DNA from 3 places in the Paenibacillus konkukensis genome. Region 2 is predicted to be linked to each of the others. Evidence: a T-box and tRNA genes for the amino acid it is inferred to sense, from the RefSeq annotation. Region 2 holds a T-box; the other regions hold tRNA genes.
The links. The T-box of region 2 lies ahead of SK3146_RS08950 (arginine--tRNA ligase). A T-box ahead of a tRNA ligase gene usually reads a tRNA of that ligase, here a tRNA-Arg.
Positions count from the first base shown of each region.

Region 1: it has a tRNA-Arg gene. The T-box ahead of SK3146_RS08950 (arginine--tRNA ligase) is inferred to sense a tRNA for this amino acid. The anticodon was not compared.
Region 3: it has a tRNA-Arg gene. The T-box ahead of SK3146_RS08950 (arginine--tRNA ligase) is inferred to sense a tRNA for this amino acid. The anticodon was not compared.

Region 1 covers NZ_CP027059.1:7,699,382-7,705,749, forward strand. The annotation lists gene SK3146_RS35210 (glycosyltransferase) at 1-632, shown strand, start outside; gene SK3146_RS33715 (hypothetical protein) at 658-1,524, shown strand; gene SK3146_RS33720 (class I SAM-dependent methyltransferase) at 1,529-2,275, shown strand; gene SK3146_RS33725 (hypothetical protein) at 2,354-2,515, shown strand; tRNA gene SK3146_RS33730 (tRNA-Arg) at 2,530-2,603, shown strand; gene SK3146_RS33735 (hypothetical protein) at 2,689-2,868, opposite strand; gene SK3146_RS33740 (DUF4025 domain-containing protein) at 2,927-3,103, opposite strand; gene SK3146_RS33745 (hypothetical protein) at 3,184-3,489, opposite strand; gene SK3146_RS33750 (PAS domain S-box protein) at 3,639-5,903, shown strand; gene SK3146_RS33755 (aldo/keto reductase) at 5,994-6,368, shown strand, end outside.
Region 2 covers NZ_CP027059.1:2,071,123-2,077,490, forward strand. The annotation lists gene SK3146_RS08945 (hypothetical protein) at 1-339, opposite strand, end outside; gene yidC (membrane protein insertase YidC) at 1-37, opposite strand, end outside; gene SK3146_RS08950 (arginine--tRNA ligase) at 504-2,366, opposite strand; T-box leader at 2,451-2,691, opposite strand; gene SK3146_RS08955 (discoidin domain-containing protein) at 2,901-6,368, opposite strand, start outside.
Region 3 covers NZ_CP027059.1:4,310,421-4,316,788, reverse strand. The annotation lists gene pdxT (pyridoxal 5'-phosphate synthase glutaminase subunit PdxT) at 1-50, shown strand, start outside; gene serS (serine--tRNA ligase) at 62-1,348, shown strand; tRNA gene SK3146_RS18595 (tRNA-Ser) at 1,396-1,485, shown strand; gene SK3146_RS18590 (hypothetical protein) at 1,739-2,083, shown strand; gene SK3146_RS18585 (hypothetical protein) at 2,109-2,303, shown strand; gene SK3146_RS18580 (small acid-soluble spore protein P) at 2,319-2,465, shown strand; gene map (type I methionyl aminopeptidase) at 2,900-3,646, shown strand; tRNA gene SK3146_RS18570 (tRNA-Arg) at 3,720-3,796, shown strand; gene SK3146_RS18565 (DJ-1/PfpI family protein) at 4,130-4,726, shown strand; gene SK3146_RS18560 (RNA polymerase sigma factor) at 4,910-5,413, shown strand; gene SK3146_RS18555 (anti-sigma factor) at 5,410-5,919, shown strand; gene SK3146_RS18550 (hypothetical protein) at 5,919-6,368, shown strand, end outside.

The DNA.
Region 1 (6,368 bases), 2.3 Mb from region 2:
TGTCGGAGCATCGGAAATATATCGACGAGGCGGTAATTATCGATGACGGCAGTACGGACGGTACGGCCGAGCTTTGTCTCGAAATGCTGCATGGAATCCCTGTAAAGCTCATCCGGAATGAGCAATCCAAATTCAGCAATGAGATCGAATTGCGCAAGCAGCAATGGGAGGAGACGCTGGCAACGAATCCGGATTGGATTCTGAATCTGGACGCGGACGAAATATTCGAGCGAAAATTTGCCGACAGCGTCCGCCGGTTGATCGAGGACTCCGGTACCGATTTGTTTTGCTTTCGGCTGTATGATTTCTGGAATGCGACGCATTACCGGGAAGACCATTTATGGCGGTCGCACTTTTTTTACCGTCCGTTCTTGCTTCGTTACCGGAGCGACAGAACGTACACGTGGAAGGAAACGCAGCAGCACTGCGGCAGATTTCCGGAGAACATCTTTGCACTCCCTCATCGTTTATCCGACTTGCGGTTGAAGCATCTGGGCTGGTCCGAATCCAGTCACCGGCGGGAAAAGTATGAACGGTACTTGAAGCTCGATCCCGATGCCAAGTTCGGGTGGAAAGAACAGTACATGTCGATTCTGGATGAAAATCCGAATTTGATCGAGTGGATGGAATAATCGGGTCCTTGGGAGGGTGCAAACGTTGTCTTTGAACATCATTCATACGATGCCGCTGCTGATCCGCAGCGACGATGCGCTCGGTTACGATGTTGCGATGCTGCGCCGTGCGGCCGAAAGCTTGCGGGCGTCCGACGATCACACGCTTGTCGTATATAATCAGGGCGGCTTAAGCAATGCGCAGCTGTCCGGGCTGTTCGGCGCATTCGGCTTGGCTCCCGTTATACTGGGCGACGGCGCCAATGTCGGGATCGCGCAAGCGAGGCAGAGCTGTTTCCGCTACGTTTGGGATCGATTTAAGGAAGTGCCCTATATTTCTGAAATTCATGTCGATATGGCATTTCCTAGAAATTGGCATGTGCCGCTCATCGCATATTTGGAATCTTCCGACGATCCCTTAGTTTGTCCGGGCATACTGACGTCCGGCGGCGAGCTGCAGCCTCTCGGCCTGTACGGCACGGTGCCGCAACAGACGGACGAATTGATCGCGTATTTGGAGAGCTTATCGAGGAACGAGATCAGAGAAGGCTTCGTGCATCCCGTCGTTCACAAGTCCGCCGCTCTGCGCGAAGTGGGCGGGTACGACACCCGGTTTATGAAAGGGAAGCAGGGGTATGAGGACGACAGCTTGCTCGTCGGCTACTCCTTTTATATGGGAACGCGGAATCGGTGGAAGCCGAAATGCTGCTTGCATTCATGGGTGTATCACGCCACGATGGCGCAAAGAATGTCGCTGCCTGACAGACATGCGGATTTTACGTTAAATGAAACAGGCTTATTTCAAAAGTACGGCGCTTACGGGCTGGAGCAGCTGTCGGCGCTTTATCCGAACTCGAAGGTATTCGAGCAGCTGCTGCAAAAATTCGTGCCGCAGGGCAACGGACGGGAGTGAAAGGATGTCTGACCAGCAGAAGAAAGTGTGGGACGGGATTTGGTCGGGGAATGTTTCGTATTCGTGGGACCCGCTCAGTCAATCCATATATGAAACGATGCGGGAGCTGGCCGGCGATTTCCGCGACAAGGATATACTGGAGGCGGGCTCGGGAAGCGGCAAAATTTCGCTGCGTCTGGCCGGAGAGGGAGCGCGCGTGACATTGGTCGATTACTCGGAAAAAGCTCTCGCCAACAGCAGGGCCGCGTTTCGCAGTGCAGGCTGCGAAGGGAGCTTCGTGTTGTCGGACATCCGATGCATGGAGGTGTCCGGGCAGAGCAACGATCTTACCTGGAATGCGGGGGTGCTGGAGCATTTTACTTCGGATGAGAAGGTAGCCATTCTGCGCGAAATGGCCAGGGTGACCCGGCCCGGAGGCATGGTCGTTACGCTAACTCCTTATGCCAAATGTTTGCCGTATCGCGCCGGCAAAGCGTATGGCGAGCGTCAAGGGACGTGGATGTACGGTATCGAGGAGCCGGTGCTGACCGTCGAAGACGAATTCCGGAGGAGCGGCATCGAATGGATCGGAGAAACGAATATCGGATTTCTCAATAGTTTGGACTTTCTGGATTATATACCGGAGGCGCAGCCGGTCAAGCAAGCGATACGGCAATGGTATGAGACGCTGCCGGCAGAAGAACAGCGGCTGTTTCCGGGATATTTGCTCGTCAGCGCAGGGAAGGTACGGGCTTTTGGCGGTACAGCGTGATCCAATTGCAAGCACGGATATGAACAAGACGGCCAATCATTGCTTGCTTTCAAGGAGAGGCGTCTCTCTTCCGCATGAGTGAAACTGGCCAGCGGATTTATTCCAGGCGATATGTCGGCATATCGCCTGAACCTGCCTAAAGCCCGATTTTCGGTACGCGCTATGGGCCATTCCGGTTTCCCAATGTTGGACGACGAACGCGTACCGGCCTTGACAACCATTTCTTATATGTTACAATAAGCAAATGAACTTATGTGCCCTTAGCTCAGCTGGATAGAGCGTTTGACTACGAATCAAAAGGCCGGGAGTTCGAATCTCTCAGGGCACGTCAAAAAAACTGATTTCGCATCATGCGAAATCAGTTTTTTTCTTTTTCAGCCTCTCGCAAGCTCCAGGCTTGCCGGGGCAATGATTTATTCGCTCAAATCAGACTCGTTTTCGTTAACAGCAGAGGAGGTAGCATTTGCATTCTCTGCGTTGTTTTGCAGCAGGGAAGATAATTGTTCTACTTGCTGCTGCTGTTCAGCATCCTCAGCGCTAGCTTTGGCGGCGTTCAGACCGTGCTGAACCGCGTCGTTTTGATTCTCAGCCATTCGAAATCACCTCCTCGTTCATCTGCATACTAGTATGTCACGATCGAGGAGGAGGTATTCATTGGTTCTCATTTCGCTTAGCTTCGCCGGATTCGCTGCCGGAGACATCCATCGTGCCGTTCTCAAGCTGCACGACACCGTCGCTGGTTCCCGCCGCATACACATCGTTTAATTGTTCTTTGGTGACCGATTGCCCTTGCTTAGCGGTCGAGCGTTGAGACGATTGGGGAGACATAAATGGAATCGCCGCCTTCGATTAAATTGTAGTTACGTTCGTTAATGTCTCTCTCGCTCAAACACTTTATGCGAATTTACTCAAATTTGAGTTCCGGGAAAATGCGAAGCCGCGCCGATTCCGAAAATCAGGAAGATGAGAAGGAAAAATATAATGTAGAGGACGATGACGATAACGGCAAGGAGCAAGGAGGCTCTGGCGTAATTTTTTTTGTTGGGATTGGTATGATCTCCGAAGGCCCATACGAACAGCATAATGATGTTTACGATGGGAATGGCGCATAAGATGAAGGTCAAGATCCAATGCTTCACAGAGACTACAGGCGCTTGCGCCGACGCAGGGGGGACATAACTTCCTTGGGTCGGATTAGTCAGTTCAGAGTTCAATACAATCACTCCTTTGGATAATAAAATTATACCTGCCATAGTTTGACAGATGTTGTAACTTTATAAAAATAGTTAGGAGGAAAAGCACATTATTTGAAGAAGATAATGTAGTAATATAGTAAAATAACCGGATAAAAGAGGTACATGCCATGAATGAACCGCAAAAGGAACAAGATTGGACGGATAAGACGGCCTTATCGCTGGAACCGTCTCTACACGTCAATGACACGCTGTTCCGTAATGCGTTTGATTATGCTGCAATCGGAATGGCATTGATCGATCTGAACGGAAGATGGCTCAAAGTGAACCGCTCCCTATGCGGAATTATCGGTTATTCGGAACAAGAGCTGTTATCGACGGATTATCAAAGCTTGACGCATCCCGACGATCTGGAATTAAATCTTGAACATATGAGACGGCTGCTGTCTGGAGATTGGGTAAGCTTTCAGATGGAAAAGCGTTTTTTTCATAAAACGGGCAAAGTGATCTGGATTCTGCTTCATGTATCGCTCGTTCGCTCTCCTCAGGGAAAGCCGCTCTGCACGATTGCACAAATTCAAGATATTAGCTCCCGCAAGCAATTAGAACAAAAATACAAATCGCTGATCGAGTACAACCCTGCCGGGATTTGCTCTCTGGATATGGAGGGCCGGATCGACGGGCTGAATCCCGCCATGGAGAAAATCATCGGGTACGAGGCTTCCGAGCTGCTGCATACGTCGTTCAAATCGATTATTGCCGGCGAAAAGGACCAGCTGCATATTTTCCAGAACGGTACGGACGGAGAGCAGCTTAATACGGAAATCGCGCTGACTCATAAGATGGGCCATCAAGTTTATTTGGGGGCCAAGGACGTGCCTATCATTGTGGACGGGCGCATCGTCGGATTTTATATCATAGCCCGGGACATCACCGAATTGAAGAAGACGAAGGAATCTTTGGCCGTGCTGCAGCAGGATCTGCAGGATGTGGTGCGCAAGCAGCAGGGAATGACCTTTAAATTCAAAAAGCTCGACGGCCGCTTCATTCATACGCTGTGCGACGGGGAGCTCGTATTCCGCCTCGGGCTGACGCCGGAGAAGGTGGTCGGCAAGGAGCTGAGCGAGTTTGTTTCCGCGGATATCGCCGAGGTGAAGGAGCGCTACTACGAACGAGCGTGGAGCGGCGAAGAGCATGTGCTGTACGAAGGCCAGATTAACCAAATTACATACATCGCCTCGCTGCGGCCTATTAAAAGAGATGAGCAGGTCGTAGAGGTTATCGCTTCCTGTATCGATATCACCGAGCGCAAACGGGCGGAAGAGGACTTGCTGACAACCAAAGAAATGCTGGAGTCTCTTATTACGAATACTTCCGATGCGATCGACGTCATCGATTTACAGTTTAACGTGCTGCAGGTCAATCATGCTTTTGAGAAAATATACGGTTTTGGCGTCGAGGAAATCGTAGGCAAGCCGCTTTGCATTATTCCGGAGGATAAGCAAGAGGAAGCGGCGCAGCTGATGGAGCGATTGCTGTCGGGGCAGGAGGTTACCGATTTTGAAACGGTGCGGCTGCATAAGAACGGAACCCCGCTTCATATCAGTCTGACGATCTCTCCGATCAAAAACGCGGAAGGCGACACAGTAGCGATCGCCGGTATATCCAGGGACATTACCGAGCGGAAAAAGACGGAGGAGTTTCTAAGAAAATCGGACAGACTGTCTGTCGTAGGGCAGTTGGCGGCAGGGCTTGCGCACGAGATTCGAAATCCGCTCACCTCATTAAAAGGGTTTCTCCAGCTTATGCGCGAGAGAGGCCCGAATCAGGATCATTATTATGAAATTATGAGCGCCGAGCTGAATCGAATTAATTTTATCGTGAGCGAGTTTCTGATTATAGCGAAGCCGCAGGTCATTCAATACGAAATGTATTCGCTGAACCAGCTGATTCATACGGTGATTCAACTGCTGGAACCGGAAGCGACGATGAATAACGTCCGCATGTCGGTGAAGATGACCGATGATCCGATTATGATTTATTGTTCCGAGATTCAGATGAAGCAAGTGTTTATCAATTTATTGAAAAATGCGATAGAGGCTATGCAAGCCGGAGGAGAGGTACGGGTAGAAGCTTACGTCGAGCGGCAGCAGGTGCATCTTAGGGTGGTCGACAACGGAGCGGGAATTCCCCGCGAGCGGCTGGCGTCGCTTGGAGAGCCGTTCTACACGACGAAGGAAAAAGGAACCGGCCTCGGACTTATGATGTGTTTTAAAATTATCGAAGCGCATCAGGGCACGATTCAGATCAACAGCCAAATTCATGAGGGAACGGAAGTGGATATTGCGCTTCCGCTTGCAGCGCAGCAGCAGGGGGGCCGCGAGGAGCGGTGGAAAAACTCGATCAAAGCGGTGCCGGGAAGAACGCCGGTCTAGCAGCAAAAGCGCTTACGTGGTATGCTAGGGTGGACAGCAGGAAGTTGTAAAATACATACAAAGGAGTTGGAACCATTGCAATTGATTACGTTGGGAAAAAGCAAACTGCAAGTATCGCCGATTACATTCGGATGTTGGGAATTGGGAGGCGGTCCGTGGGAGTTTACAAGCGACGAAAATAACATTCAAGCGATTCGGGCCGCATTTGAGATGGGCATCACGACTTTCGATACGGCGGAGGGCTACGGCGCAGGACATTCCGAGGAAATTGTCGGGTTGGCGCTGGAAGGAAGCAGGCAGCAGTGCGTTATCTCGACGAAGGTAAGCCGCGCCAATCTCGCGCCGGCCGACGTACGCCGCTCTGCAGAGGCGAGCTTGAAACGGCTTAAATCCGATTTTATCGATATTTATTATATTCATTGGCCAAGCTACGAGATTCCGGTGTCGGAAACGCTGTCCGAATTC
Region 2 (6,368 bases):
TTTTAAACCGGGTGAATCCATTGTTCTTCTTTGCCATAAACATCCTCCTCGTTTGGATAAAAAGTAACTCTCCAACGAGGGGCGGCAGTCACCGGATTCGCCGTCCGGCGCTTCCTTCCGCTTCACTCTGCGCGTTAATCCGTGATGAACGTCGCGGCGGGTTTGCCGCAACCGGGGCCGCGGAAGCGGCGGCATCGACGGATGCTCATTGCGAATCCAGTCCAGATGGACGCCGTCATGCAGAAAAATACGGTACACATAGCTGAACGAACAAATAATCCCGATAGAAAATAAATACGGCAGCAGTTCGTGAATGAGCACATCCTGCAGCTCGAACAATGCATTCACCTCCTTAGCATGCCCGTCTTATTTCAATAATATCTTACTATTTACGAGTATATCTTATATATACGAGATCAGAGGACCGATTGTTTCAGCCCACTGTTATGTTACTCTTTTCCGGCCGTTTCGTCCAGAGCCAGTTGTTAGTCAGGCACCCAGTATCACATTCTTCTCGGGGCGGGCAGGCCGAGCACCTCGAGCGCGTCCTTCAACGTCGCTTGGAAACGCGCCGTCAGCCACAGGCGAAACGTTCTCTCTTCGCCTTCCGACTTCAAAATCGGGCACGAGGCGTAAAAATGGTTGAATAGCGTCGACAATTCATGCGCATACGCGCAAATCGTATTCGGCGACAGCTCCCCGGCCGCCGCCTCCAGCGTCTCAGGCCAGTAAGCCAGCTGTCTGATAAGGCTGAGCTCCTGCGGATGCATTCGCTCTCTTTCCGGCACATTCGCCGTGATAGCCTCTGCTTCGCTGCCGGCTTTATCGAGAATGCTGCATCCTCTCGCGTGCGCGTACAATAAATAAACGCCCGTATTGCCCGATATTTCGGTCGCCTGCGCCAGATCGAATACAACCTCGGTTTGCAGATGAAACCTCAGCAAGTAGTAACGGATCGCCGCGGCGGCGATCGTCCGGCTGGACAGACCCGCTTTGCGGGAGCGCTTCGCCTCGATCGCCTCCTCCATCCGGCGGAGCAAATCCGCCGCTTGAATGCCGATCCCTTGGCGGCCCGACATCGGATAGGCATGCTTGCCTTCCGATACGTCCACGCCGAGTCCCGCCGCCGTATCCCTGCTGAGCGAGACGACGCCGTAGCTGACGTGCCTCAGCTGCGCCGCTTGCTTCTCCAGCCCGAGCGCGGCAAGCGACTGCCTGACCATCGCTTGTGGATATTTCTGCCTATGATCGATGACGTTAACGACCATATCCGCCGCGCCCAGCTTTTTCCGGGTCCCCTCGGAATCGGTCGACCATAGCCCTTCGCCGAACTTTTTGTAGCGGAAATCACGGCCCAATACGCCGAACTTCCACAAATGATAGGCAATATCTTTGGCCGTGTACGTCAAAATGCCATTGGAACGGACAAGCACTTTATCAGCCTGAAATTCCGCTTCGCTCCCGGCCGCATCCTCCTGCTTCAGCACCCAGCAGCCTGCCAGCTTCCCGGCAGTTTCCCGGCGGAAAATCGGCGTCGTTCGAAGCAGCTCGAATGCGCTGTCCCAGAAGCCTTCCTTCACGATGCTGCTTTCCCACACGAGCACGTCGTACCGGATGCCGAACTGCTTCATTTCCTCCAGATGCTCGCGGACGATTCGTTCCGCAACAAGAAGCCCCAGCCAGGCGGTATTCGTATGGCCCCGCTCCAGCTCGTGAAGCACCTCGGCCCGCTTCTGCAAAAGCTCCGGTCGCTTCCCGTACTCGCGGTTGATCTTGGCATACGTGTCCCAGCAAAAATCGCCGAACCGGGCGTAATTTCCCGCGTTGCCGGTATGGAGCAGTCCGACGACCGTGTCGGCCAGTTGGTTGCCCAAATCGTCGATATAATTGTGCACCTCGACCGTATAACCGCTGCGTTTCATCATACGGGCGATCGTATCGCCGATGCAGGAATTGCGCAGATGGCCGACATGCGCCGATTTGTTCGGATTGATCGACGTATGCTCAATGATGACTTTCTCCTTTTTCCGCTGAATCTTCTCGGATGACGCTCCCGGAGCGCTCCACTTCGCCCAGTTGACATAGAAATTGAGAAAACCGGGGCCAGCCGTCTCGATTTTGTGAAAGTGCGGTTCGGCTGCGGCATCGTTCATCAGCTTCTCCCTGATCTCCGAAGCTATCGACTGCGGAGACCGCTTGAGCGGTTTGGCCAGCAGCATCGCGGCATTGACGCTGTAATCGCCGTGCTCAGAATGAGCGGGGCGTTCCACGGAAACCTTCACGCCTGCGGGCCGTTCCCTCCCGGAGGTCTCCCATAGCTCGCTAACAATACGTTCTACCGACGAAACAATTATATTTCTGATCATCTGTGTTCCCTCCGTTTAGGATGATAGTGCCAGCGGATAAGCGCCGGCCGATTCCGGCAAAAGCAAAAAAGCCCCCGTCTCCTTGTAAGAGACGAGAGCCTGAAGTTCCCGCGGTGCCACTCTAAGTGCCCATCCGCATTAGCATGCGAATCGGCCGCTCATTAGCGATAACGGTCTCGTACCGGGTTCGCCTACGCCGCCATAAACCGCCGTTTCGGCCAACCATTTCCCGGGTCCGCTTCATTCCGATCCTTCGTACCGGCTTGCACTAACCCGGCTCGCTGCGACTGTCGGTCGGAATTACTCTCCCGTTCATCAATATTCGAATATGCCGTGAAACATCGTCTTTCTATACTTTATAGTAGTTATACTGGAAAAAGGTTTCCATGTCAAGCGGCATTCCAGCAAGGTTATCCGTCAGCATTTCGCTGCAGTGCCTGAGGACGAACCATGGCTCCTTCCGCCGACGAGACGGCGGCGCATTGTGAGGCTCGCAGCCAGTTCCTCCCCCGGCTCGACCTCGATCCCTGCCGTTTACGGCTGCCCGGATGTTTGCAGCATCAGTGCCGGACGCAGCGTCTCATATACTTTCTCGCGGGAATACAGCTCCGCTTCCGCATTCTGCCCCTCGGTATCGGCGACCAGAATCGAAGCTTGGCCGCCCCGCCGGCCGTTCACATAATCGGTCAGCTCCTGCGAGGACAGCGAGTAAGCCTGGATCGTATTGCCTGTGACAGTGATGCTTCCCAAGTAGACTGCCGTCGAGCCGATGCCGGTCACCTGCGTCCCGCCGGCGGCATGATTGGGCGATGCGTTCCAAGTTAAGCCGCTCTCGCTCCATGAAGCGTCCGAAAGTCCGTATACGTCGAATCGGTATGCATCGTCCCCGGGATTGGCGTCGGTCAGTCTGCCGCTTAGCCGCAGCTGCGCGGAGGCGATGCCGCCGACTGCAGGCACGTTGAACTTATAATAGGCGATCGAAGCCGCGGTTCCGTCCGGACTCGTCGTCATCCGGAAGTTTTGCGCGTCGTTCGAGTCTCCCGCGCCGAAATTCGCATCCGGCCGGGAGCGGTCGGCCCAAGCGTCTTCCGCGGCGGCTGCCTGCCGGTCGAACACGGCCTGTACCGCAGAATTCACCAGCAAATCCGCGGCGATGTTGCCCGCAATCTCATTGTCCTCAAGAACGATCCCCGTACCCGCATCGATCTGAACGCCGGTCCGGTTGCCCGTTACCGTATTGCCGGCGATCCAAACATCGGCCGGGTCTCCGGCTCCGACATGGCCGTTGTTTTTGTCCCCCGCATCCCGCATCACGACGATGCCTCTCGAACTCGGCCCCGAGAAACCGCGGATGACGTTATTTCTTATGATCGTTCTCGGCGCATTCAGCACTTCGATGCCGTCATCCGTAACGAACTCCCGCGTCGGTTCCAGCTCGGGATCGAACTCGATCAGATTGTTCTCGACAATCGTATCGGGCGAGCCCATCATTAATTGAATGCCGCGCAGCGAATTGCGGATCACATTGTCGTGAATGTAATTGTACGGGCCGGATGCGTCGTGATTGCTCGGAGACGAACCGCCGGTATTGCCTACGCCGATTCCTCCGCCGTGCCAAACACCCGTCACCGTATTGCCATATACTTCGTTCAAATATTCGTCCTCGCCGTGCAAATCGATCGCATCCAGCGCCGTCCCGGTAAACGTGTTGTCTCTAACGACGTTATTATGCGTATAAGCCTGCAGCAGCGCTCCGTGACGCAGCGCATTCGTGCCGTCAAATAAATTGTTCTGCACCACGTTCCAGCGGGAGTCGTTATAATATCCGAGCCGGTCTTCCTTAAACACCCCTTGAATATCTACGCCGTAGCCGGCCCCGCCGCCTCCGATATCCGTAGCGTTGCGGAAGAGCGAATGCTGGACGACGACATCGTGAGCTTTGCTGATCCTCACGCCGAGCCGCTCGTACTTCTCCACCGTCACATGGTCGACCACGATGTTATGCGGCTCGTTATTCGTATTCGTAGTGCCGGAAGAGCTGTCGTCAATGTAAATGCCGGATTTCGGCCCGCCGCGCTCCGGGCTGGAAACCGTCGTGTCGGTCGGATAAGCACCCGTCCAAGAGGAGCTGATCGTCAGGTTGGAGATGACGATGCCGTTCTTGTTGATCGCCGCCATGACGCGGCTGTTGCTTCCGGTCAGCGAAGAACCGGCCCGATTGTCGAAATCGGAAATCAAGATCGTCCCTTCCTGACTTTCCCCCCGCAGATTGACGCCGCTTTTCAGCACCAGGTTCGAGTTCGCATCTCCCGGAGCCGCCGTCTTCAAGTTATACACGCCATTGGGGAAATACAGCTCATCGCCAGGCTGCGCTTCGTCGATAGCCCGCTGTATGGCCGGACGGTCGTCCTCGCCGTCGGCCGGATCGGCGCCGTATTCGGCGGCGACATCGATCGTTCGGCCCGTCACCGCATTGGGCTGCGGCAGCAGATGAGGCGTTCCATCGGCGTTATACAGCCCCGCTTTCAAATAAGGGACGGCCGTCGGAGCATGAGAACCCGGTTCCTCGGCTACAGGCTCGAGGACGGCCCCGTTCGGATTGGGCGCATACACCTGAAGCTCTTGAATGCCGTTATACGCGGTCGCCGAGTTGCCTTCGCCGGTCAGCTTAATATAGCGCGCTTCCGTATCGGGAAGCTGCACAGCTTCCAATCCGGCGGAAGAACCGCTGCTCTGGCCCGTATATACCCTTGTCCATGCGAGTCCGTCATTAGACACGTCGAGATGGAACCGGGATGAACGGACGTCTCCTTTGTACCAGGCGATACCCAAATAACCGATTGAAGATGCGGCGCCCAAATCGTATTGAATCCACTGTCCCTGACCGTTTGCGCCCCAGCGCGTGCTCAGCTTGTTGTCCGCCGAGGCTTGCGGCTTGTTGCCGTCGTCGGAGCTTGCCGTTATCCCCGCCGGGTCGAGCGGGTATCTGGACCGGGGAGTAGCGCTTGCCGGAGCCGAGTCGTCGCTGCTGACCCCGCTGTCGTTAACCGCCTGAACGACATAATAATAGGTCGTTCCGTTCGACAGCGATCCGCTATCCTCCAGCGCGAGGGCATTAAGTCCGGCAGCGATCGGCATAAACGGTCCGGTCGGAGAAGCCGACCGCTTGACGGTATATCCCGCCGCTTCGTTCACCGGACTCCAAGCCACCTTCACTTTGCCATTGCCCGGGACAGCCGTAACCGCCGAAGGGGAGTCCGGAGGCGTCGACGGAGACGCGGCGACCTGCGCGGACAACGGGCCTTCGCCCTGGGCGTTCACTCCCGCCACGGCGTAATAGTAAATGTGTCCGGGGATTAGCCCGGTATCCGTATAAGAGAGCGCTGCCGCTCCGACCTCCCCGATCGTCTCGTAAGGCCCGCCCGGCTGCTCGCTGCGCTTGATACGGTAAGCGGTCACGTCGGCGGACGCGTGCCAGGTTAAGGCGGCCTGCGACAGGCCGACCACCGCGAACAAACCGGCCGGGGCCGCCGGCGGAACCGTTGAAGCCGTCGAAGCGGCCGTCAGTTCGCCCGACGGGAGTCCCTCCGCTTCGGGGCGATCCTCGGCGGACGCGACAGCCGATACGACATAGCTGTAAGCGGTCCCGTCAGGCACGAGGTCCGTGTACGAAGCTTCACTGACGGTGGCAAGCATCGTATACGGGCCGCCCGGAGAGGAGCTGCGCTTCACGGCATAGCGGCCGCCCGTTCCGTTCCAGCCGAGGCTGATCTGCCCGTCGACGGCGGCCATCGCCGCGAGTCCCGTCGGGGCCGGCGGCACGACGTTGACCGCGTACATATCGTCGAATGACGCCGCAGCTCCTCCCGCGGCGAAGAATCCGACCCGATTCGCAGCGGTGCCGCCGGGCGCTTCCGAGAGCGAAGTGTCCTCCGCGACGTAAAGCGTCGGACCTCCTTCCGCCGAACCGGCCAGCGATGCTCCGCTCACCGTCAGCTTCAA
Region 3 (6,368 bases), 2.2 Mb from region 2:
ATGAGCGCATGCACGCTTACTTTCTAGATATGGTACGTGAAGCGAGGTAGGAGGGGTCCCCTTGTTAGATATAAAATTGCTGCGTAATGATTTGCAGCGCGTAGAGCAGGCGATGAATCATCGCGGCAAAACGCTCGAAGATATAAGCCGGTTTACAAGCCTTGACACGAAGCGAAGAGAACTTCTGCAGGAGGTCGAGCAGCTGAAAAACCGGAGGAATGTCGTTTCCCAAGAAGTAGCCGCTCTGAAGAAGGCGAAGCAAGACGCCGATGCCCTGATTGAGGAAATGAAAGGCGTAGGCGACCGGATTAAAGTGCTTGACGATGAAATTCGGGTGCTTGAAACCGAGCTGAACGGCATCATACTGGCGATTCCAAACATTCCCCATGAAAGTGTTCCCGTAGGCAAGTCGGAGGAGGAAAACGTGGAAATCCGCCGTACGGGCGAGCCGCGGCAATTTTCCTTTGAGCCTAAAGCCCATTGGGATCTCGGACAAGAGCTTGGCATTCTCGATTTCGAGGCGGCGGCGAAGGTCACGGGTTCGCGTTTCGTGTTTTATAAAGGACTGGGCGCCCGCTTAGAGCGCGCCTTGATCAATTTCATGATGGATCTTCACAGCGATCATCACGGGTATGAAGAAATGCTGCCGCCGCAGATCGTAAACCGCGATAGCCTTACCGGTACGGGCCAGCTCCCGAAGTTTGAAGAGGACGTGTTCAAGCTGTCTGGAGAGGGCATTGATTACTTCCTGATTCCGACGGCGGAAGTGCCGGTAACCAACTACTATCGGGACGATATTTTGTCGATAGACGATCTGCCGAAGTATTTCGCGGCCTTCAGCGCCTGCTTCCGCTCAGAAGCCGGTTCTGCTGGAAGAGATACCCGCGGCTTGATCCGTCAGCATCAATTCAACAAAGTGGAGCTGGTGAAGCTGACACTTCCCGAGAATTCCTATGAGGAGCTCGAGAAGCTGACGGCGGACGCGGAGAAGGTGCTTCAGCTTCTGAAGCTGCCGTATCGCGTTCTTACGCTCTGTACGGGCGATCTGGGCTTCTCCTCGGCGAAGACGTATGATTTGGAAGTATGGCTGCCTAGCAGCGGCACGTACCGCGAGATTTCCTCGTGCAGCAACTTCGAGGACTTCCAGGCGCGCCGCGCGAACATAAGGTTCCGCCGCGACACCAAGGCGAAGCCGGAATTCGTGCATACGTTGAACGGTTCAGGCTTGGCGCTGGGGCGTACGGTTGCCGCCATTTTGGAGAACTATCAGCAGGAGGATGGAAGCGTCCTGATTCCTGAAGTGCTTCGTCCGTACATGGGCAATTTGGAGAAGATCAGCAAAAAATAGAGCTTGATAAAGCCTGTTCAAGTGTGATACAATCCAATTTGTCACCCGGAGAGGTGGTCGAGTGGTTTAAGGCAGCGGTCTTGAAAACCGCCGTGTCTTTGCGGGCACCGTGGGTTCGAATCCCACCCTCTCCGCCATTCTTAGACGAATGTTGCGAAGTACATATTGTTGCTGTATATAAAGCTGCTGTATCCTTTGGAGGATGCCGCAGCTTTTTTGCGTTTTTTAAATGAAATGCCGTGATTCGCAGCTTTTCTTCCCGCCGAGCGCTTACGGACTTCCGGGTTTTCCTGGACATGGCGGCGTGCGGCCGTTCCTTTTTTTGCTTACGACAATGCGCATAAAGAGGGAGGCGTAATCGCACCTTAAACATGTGGAGGTGTTGATAAGATGGCTAAGACAGATACGCTGACAGTAGACCAGCAGCAGCTGGCGGCAGCTTGGTCGAGAACGTTGCCTACCGTGCTGAACGAATCGGATCGGGCGGAGGTACTGGCAGATGAAGCGGAATCGAACGTGCTTCGCATTCATATTGCTACGGCCGGGCACTCGAATTATAGCTTTGACTTTAAATGTACGTATGTGGATTCTCGAGAAGTGCAAGTGGAGCTGGTCGATGTGGAATGCGACGGCCGTAACGTAGACGAACGCACGACGATCATTCAAACGCTTATCGATGATTACGTCCGTCATATTCATGAATGCGCTCAGCAGCTTCACGCTGTAACGAAGTGACAGATAAGCAACGGAGGGATAGGCTGTGACGAAAAATAAGAGCAGTGTAGATAAAAATCTGCAAAATGTGGTCAAAGACCTCGATCAGACTGCGGTAAACAGTCATCATGCGCAGCAGCTGCAGCAGCAAACGAATGACCGCCGCCACCAAGATGCACTGAATCATGACGAACCTATGCAAACTCCGGAAGCGACTTTATCGAATAAACCAACGGATTAAAGGGAGGTTTAACCTATGCCTAAAGATATTGCTCAGCCTGTCAACCCTCCAAGCGGACAAAAACAACGCAGCGAGGCGAACCATCAGCCGACGGAGCCTTTGTCCGGTTCGAAAAAAGTAAAGCAGGCCAATCATTCCAGGCACAATAACGGCGAAGGCTGAATATAATCGAATATCGTGCGGCGACAGCTCCTTCAGTCTTCTGCAGGGAGCTGTCGTTTTTATATTACGGATTTTTCGCAGACAAATAGTGGAAACACTCAACGACCAGCTGCTGCGCAGCTTCTTCGTCGCCGGCGTATCCGTATAGTGACCCCCTAACGTTAATTGTTCGCATACATCGTCAAGCATTGAGCAAATGGAAATCGTAAATTCATCGAATACAATAAAAAATAGCTTGTTATCATCGAACACGCTGTCCCACACCTCATTCCTGGCATTCTCATCATTTTAGCACGAAGGAAATAAAATGGAAACTGATTTTGCTTATGAAATGTGAAGATGGCGTATTACTTCCTTAGGGTGACCGTGTATGAGGAACGGTCACTTTCCCTCCCTGCTGCGTACAATGGTAGCATAACGGGAGGCGAAGCAGTATGGTCATATTAAAAACACCGGAAGAGATCGCATATATTCGCAAAGCGGGACGCATATTGGCTCGCTGCCATCAACAAATCGCGCAAATGATTCGGCCCGGAATGACAACGCTGGAGATTAACGATTTTGCCGAGCAGTTTTTGGTACAAAACGGCGCCAAACAGGTAACCAAAGGCTACAAAGGATTCCCTTATGCGACATGCGCGTCGATCAACGATGTTATCGCTCACGGATTTCCCAACAGCACCCCTTTACGCGGCGGGGATATTGTCAAAATCGATATCGTATGCAGCGTCGACGGATGGATCGCCGATTCGGCCCGGACTTATGCCGTCGGCAAGCTGTCTCCCGATGCGGAGAAGCTGGTCAGAGTGACGAAAGAATGCCTCGATCTGGCGATTCCTAAGGCGGTAGCAGGGGCGAGAATCGGGGATGTGATGCATGTCGTGCAGAAGCATGCGGAAGGAGCAGGCTTCTCCGTCGTCCGCGATCTGGTAGGGCATGGCGTCGGACGGTCGCTGCATGAAGAGCCTACCTTCCCCCATGTCGGGACGCCGGGGAAAGGCTTTAAGCTGAAGGAAGGGATGGTCATTACGATCGAGCCGATGATCAATGCCGGCGGCTATGAAATGTTCGTGGAAATGGACGGGTGGACGGCGCGCACATGGGACGGTTCCTTGTCCGCTCAGTTCGAGCATACCGTAGCGATTACCAAGGAGGGGCCCGTTATTTTGACGGAGTTGTAGGTCGGAATTCGGTGAAAAGGCTCGAGACGGCCTTTTTTCCCGCATCGAACTATGGTATAATAAGATTTACCGCGCGCCCGTAGCTCAGCAGGATAGAGCGACAGTTTCCTAAACTGCAGGTCGTACGTTCGAATCGTATCGGGCGCGCCATTTTCACAAAACGATGATGTTTATAACAAATCTTCTGCATATGCAGGGGTTTTTTTGTTGTTTAGGAAATGATGCGTAGCAATTTCCTGTGGGTATCCGGGGGCTCCCCCGAAAGTAATGTCTACCCATAGAACGATCCCAGCGGAATGGTTAGACGCCGATCCAGCTGAAGCTAGATGCGGACGGAATAAGCTTCAGAGCATCACGTCACTTTTGGGGGATTTGTTCTTATACAATGGAATCCAATTCTACATATTCGGCCGTTATCGTCATAGCTGCCGCTGCCGTAGGACGTTATATATATAATTCAAAGGGTCAAGAGGAGGGCTTAACATGAACATTGCTTTTATCGTATTTGATCGAATGACGACGCTCGATTTTTACGGTTTCTTCGATGCCGTGACTAGACTTTCAAGAATTGACGCATATAAAGAGAAGGTTACTTGGGATTTGTGCGCAACGACAAAAGAGGTTAAGGATGACCGGGGCGTCACGATTAGCGTTAACAAAACGAGCCCGGATCTTGCCGAATACGATATGATTTTCATTCCCGGCGGCATGCCCACGAGACAGCTTAGGAACGATCCTGAATTTATCGCCTGGCTGCAGACGGCTAGCGATTCCGCTATGAAGGTATCCGTATGTACCGGGGCGCTGTTGCTTGGAGCGGCAGGCTGGCTGGAGGATAAGCGTGCCACTACCAATCCTACGGCGTACGAGCTGCTTGAGCCTTACTGCAAGGAGGTAGCGCGCAGCCGTATCGTCAAGGACGGTAACATGATCACTGGGGGAGGCGTCGCCGCTTCAATCGATGTCGGATTGTTCCTCGTGGAACTTCTAGCCGGAGCAGAGGTTGCGAAGGGCATTCAGCAGTCGATGGATTATCCTTATTACCGCACAGGCGTACCGAATGGCGATTACACGGTTTAAAAGAGAAAAAATACGATAGGACCCGTTGATGAAGCTGCCCTTCCGGCGGCTTTTTTCAATGTACGAAATTTTTTTGAAAACAGGTGCAGTGGTTTGGCGGATACATCCGTCTATTAGTAAGGAGAGGAGGGGGAGAACATTTCAGAGGAAACGGAATGGATTGAACGCATATTGGCCGGCGATGTGCAGTCATTTCGCTTCATTATGGACAAATACAATCCGTATTTGTTCCAAGTTGCGTTTTCGGTGCTGCGCTCAACTAAGGACGCAGAAGATGTGACGCAGGAAGCGCTGTTGAAGATTTATGCTTCTCTCCCTCAATATAAGCATCAAGGCTTTAAGACGTGGATTACCCGAATTACCGTGAACAAAGCCATTGATTATAAACGGGCATTGGAGCGTAAACGGGAGCAGTTGACGGACGAGCCGGAGCTGCTGCTTCCGGACGACTCCGCGAACACGGTAGAGGATGAAGTGTTGTATAAACAGAGACAGCAGCGGGTTCGGGAATGTCTGGATGATTTGCCGGATAATTACCGCGATGTGCTGGTTGCATTTTATATTGAGGACAAGAGCTATCAACAAATTGCAGTAGAGCAAGGAGTTACCTTGAAGACGGTGGAATCGAAGCTGTATCGTGCCAAGCACTGGATTCGCAAGCATTGGAAAGAGGAGGAGTGGGGATGAATCATTATACGATTCAGCAGTGGAGCCGATATGTAAGGCAGCAGCTATCAGCGGATGAGCAGCTGCAATATGAAGCGCACCTGGGCTCATGCGACCAGTGTCTTGAGCGGTATATGCAATGTCTGGAATCGTCCGGAGAAGAGCTGCCGGAGCTGCCGAATTCAGCTTCCGTCACGATCTCCGAATCGGTTATGCGGCAAATCGGCAAGGAAGAGGCTCTTTTAACCGAGCCTGTCGAGGTTCGGCAGCGGCGCCCCAAAACGCCGGCGTTCTTCCGGCATCCGCTGTTCCATTATACGGTAGCTGCGGTTATAACGATTCTGTTGATGGGAACCGGAGCCTTCCAATCGTTAGCAGACCGAATCGGAAAGGCTGAAACGAACGTGGAAGCGGCGGGAATGCTGCAGGAATCATCGCGGCCTTCCGTATCCCACCAGATTATGGAGAAAACCATCGGTATGCTGGATGCGATCCAGCATAAACAGGACAAAGGGGGAACACGATAATGCAACCTAAAAATCCGATGACAGCGCTGCTGTTATCTTTCATCCCCGGAATGGGACACTTATACTTGAATCGGATCGTACGGGCTGTGCTGTACGGCTTCGGTTTTTTCGGGCCGGTTCTGCTGATGTTCCTGCTAGTTATTACGGGGAAATACCGATATAACGGGGAGTTTTTAGCTTTTCTGCTGGTGGTGGCGCTGTTGGTAGGGCTGATTAATATGATCGATATGGTCATTACGTTGGTCAGAGGCCGCATGGAGCCGCTGGCAACCAATACGCATGCGGCGTATTATACGGGAGATACCAGGGCGACGGTCATTCAGCCCAAAGATAACGACCGATTTCTGACCATTCTGTTATCGTTTATTCCGGGTCTCGGCCATTTTCATCTGGGGTTGATGCAGCGCGGGCTCGCCTTCCTCATTGCATTCTTCGGAAGTTTAGCGATG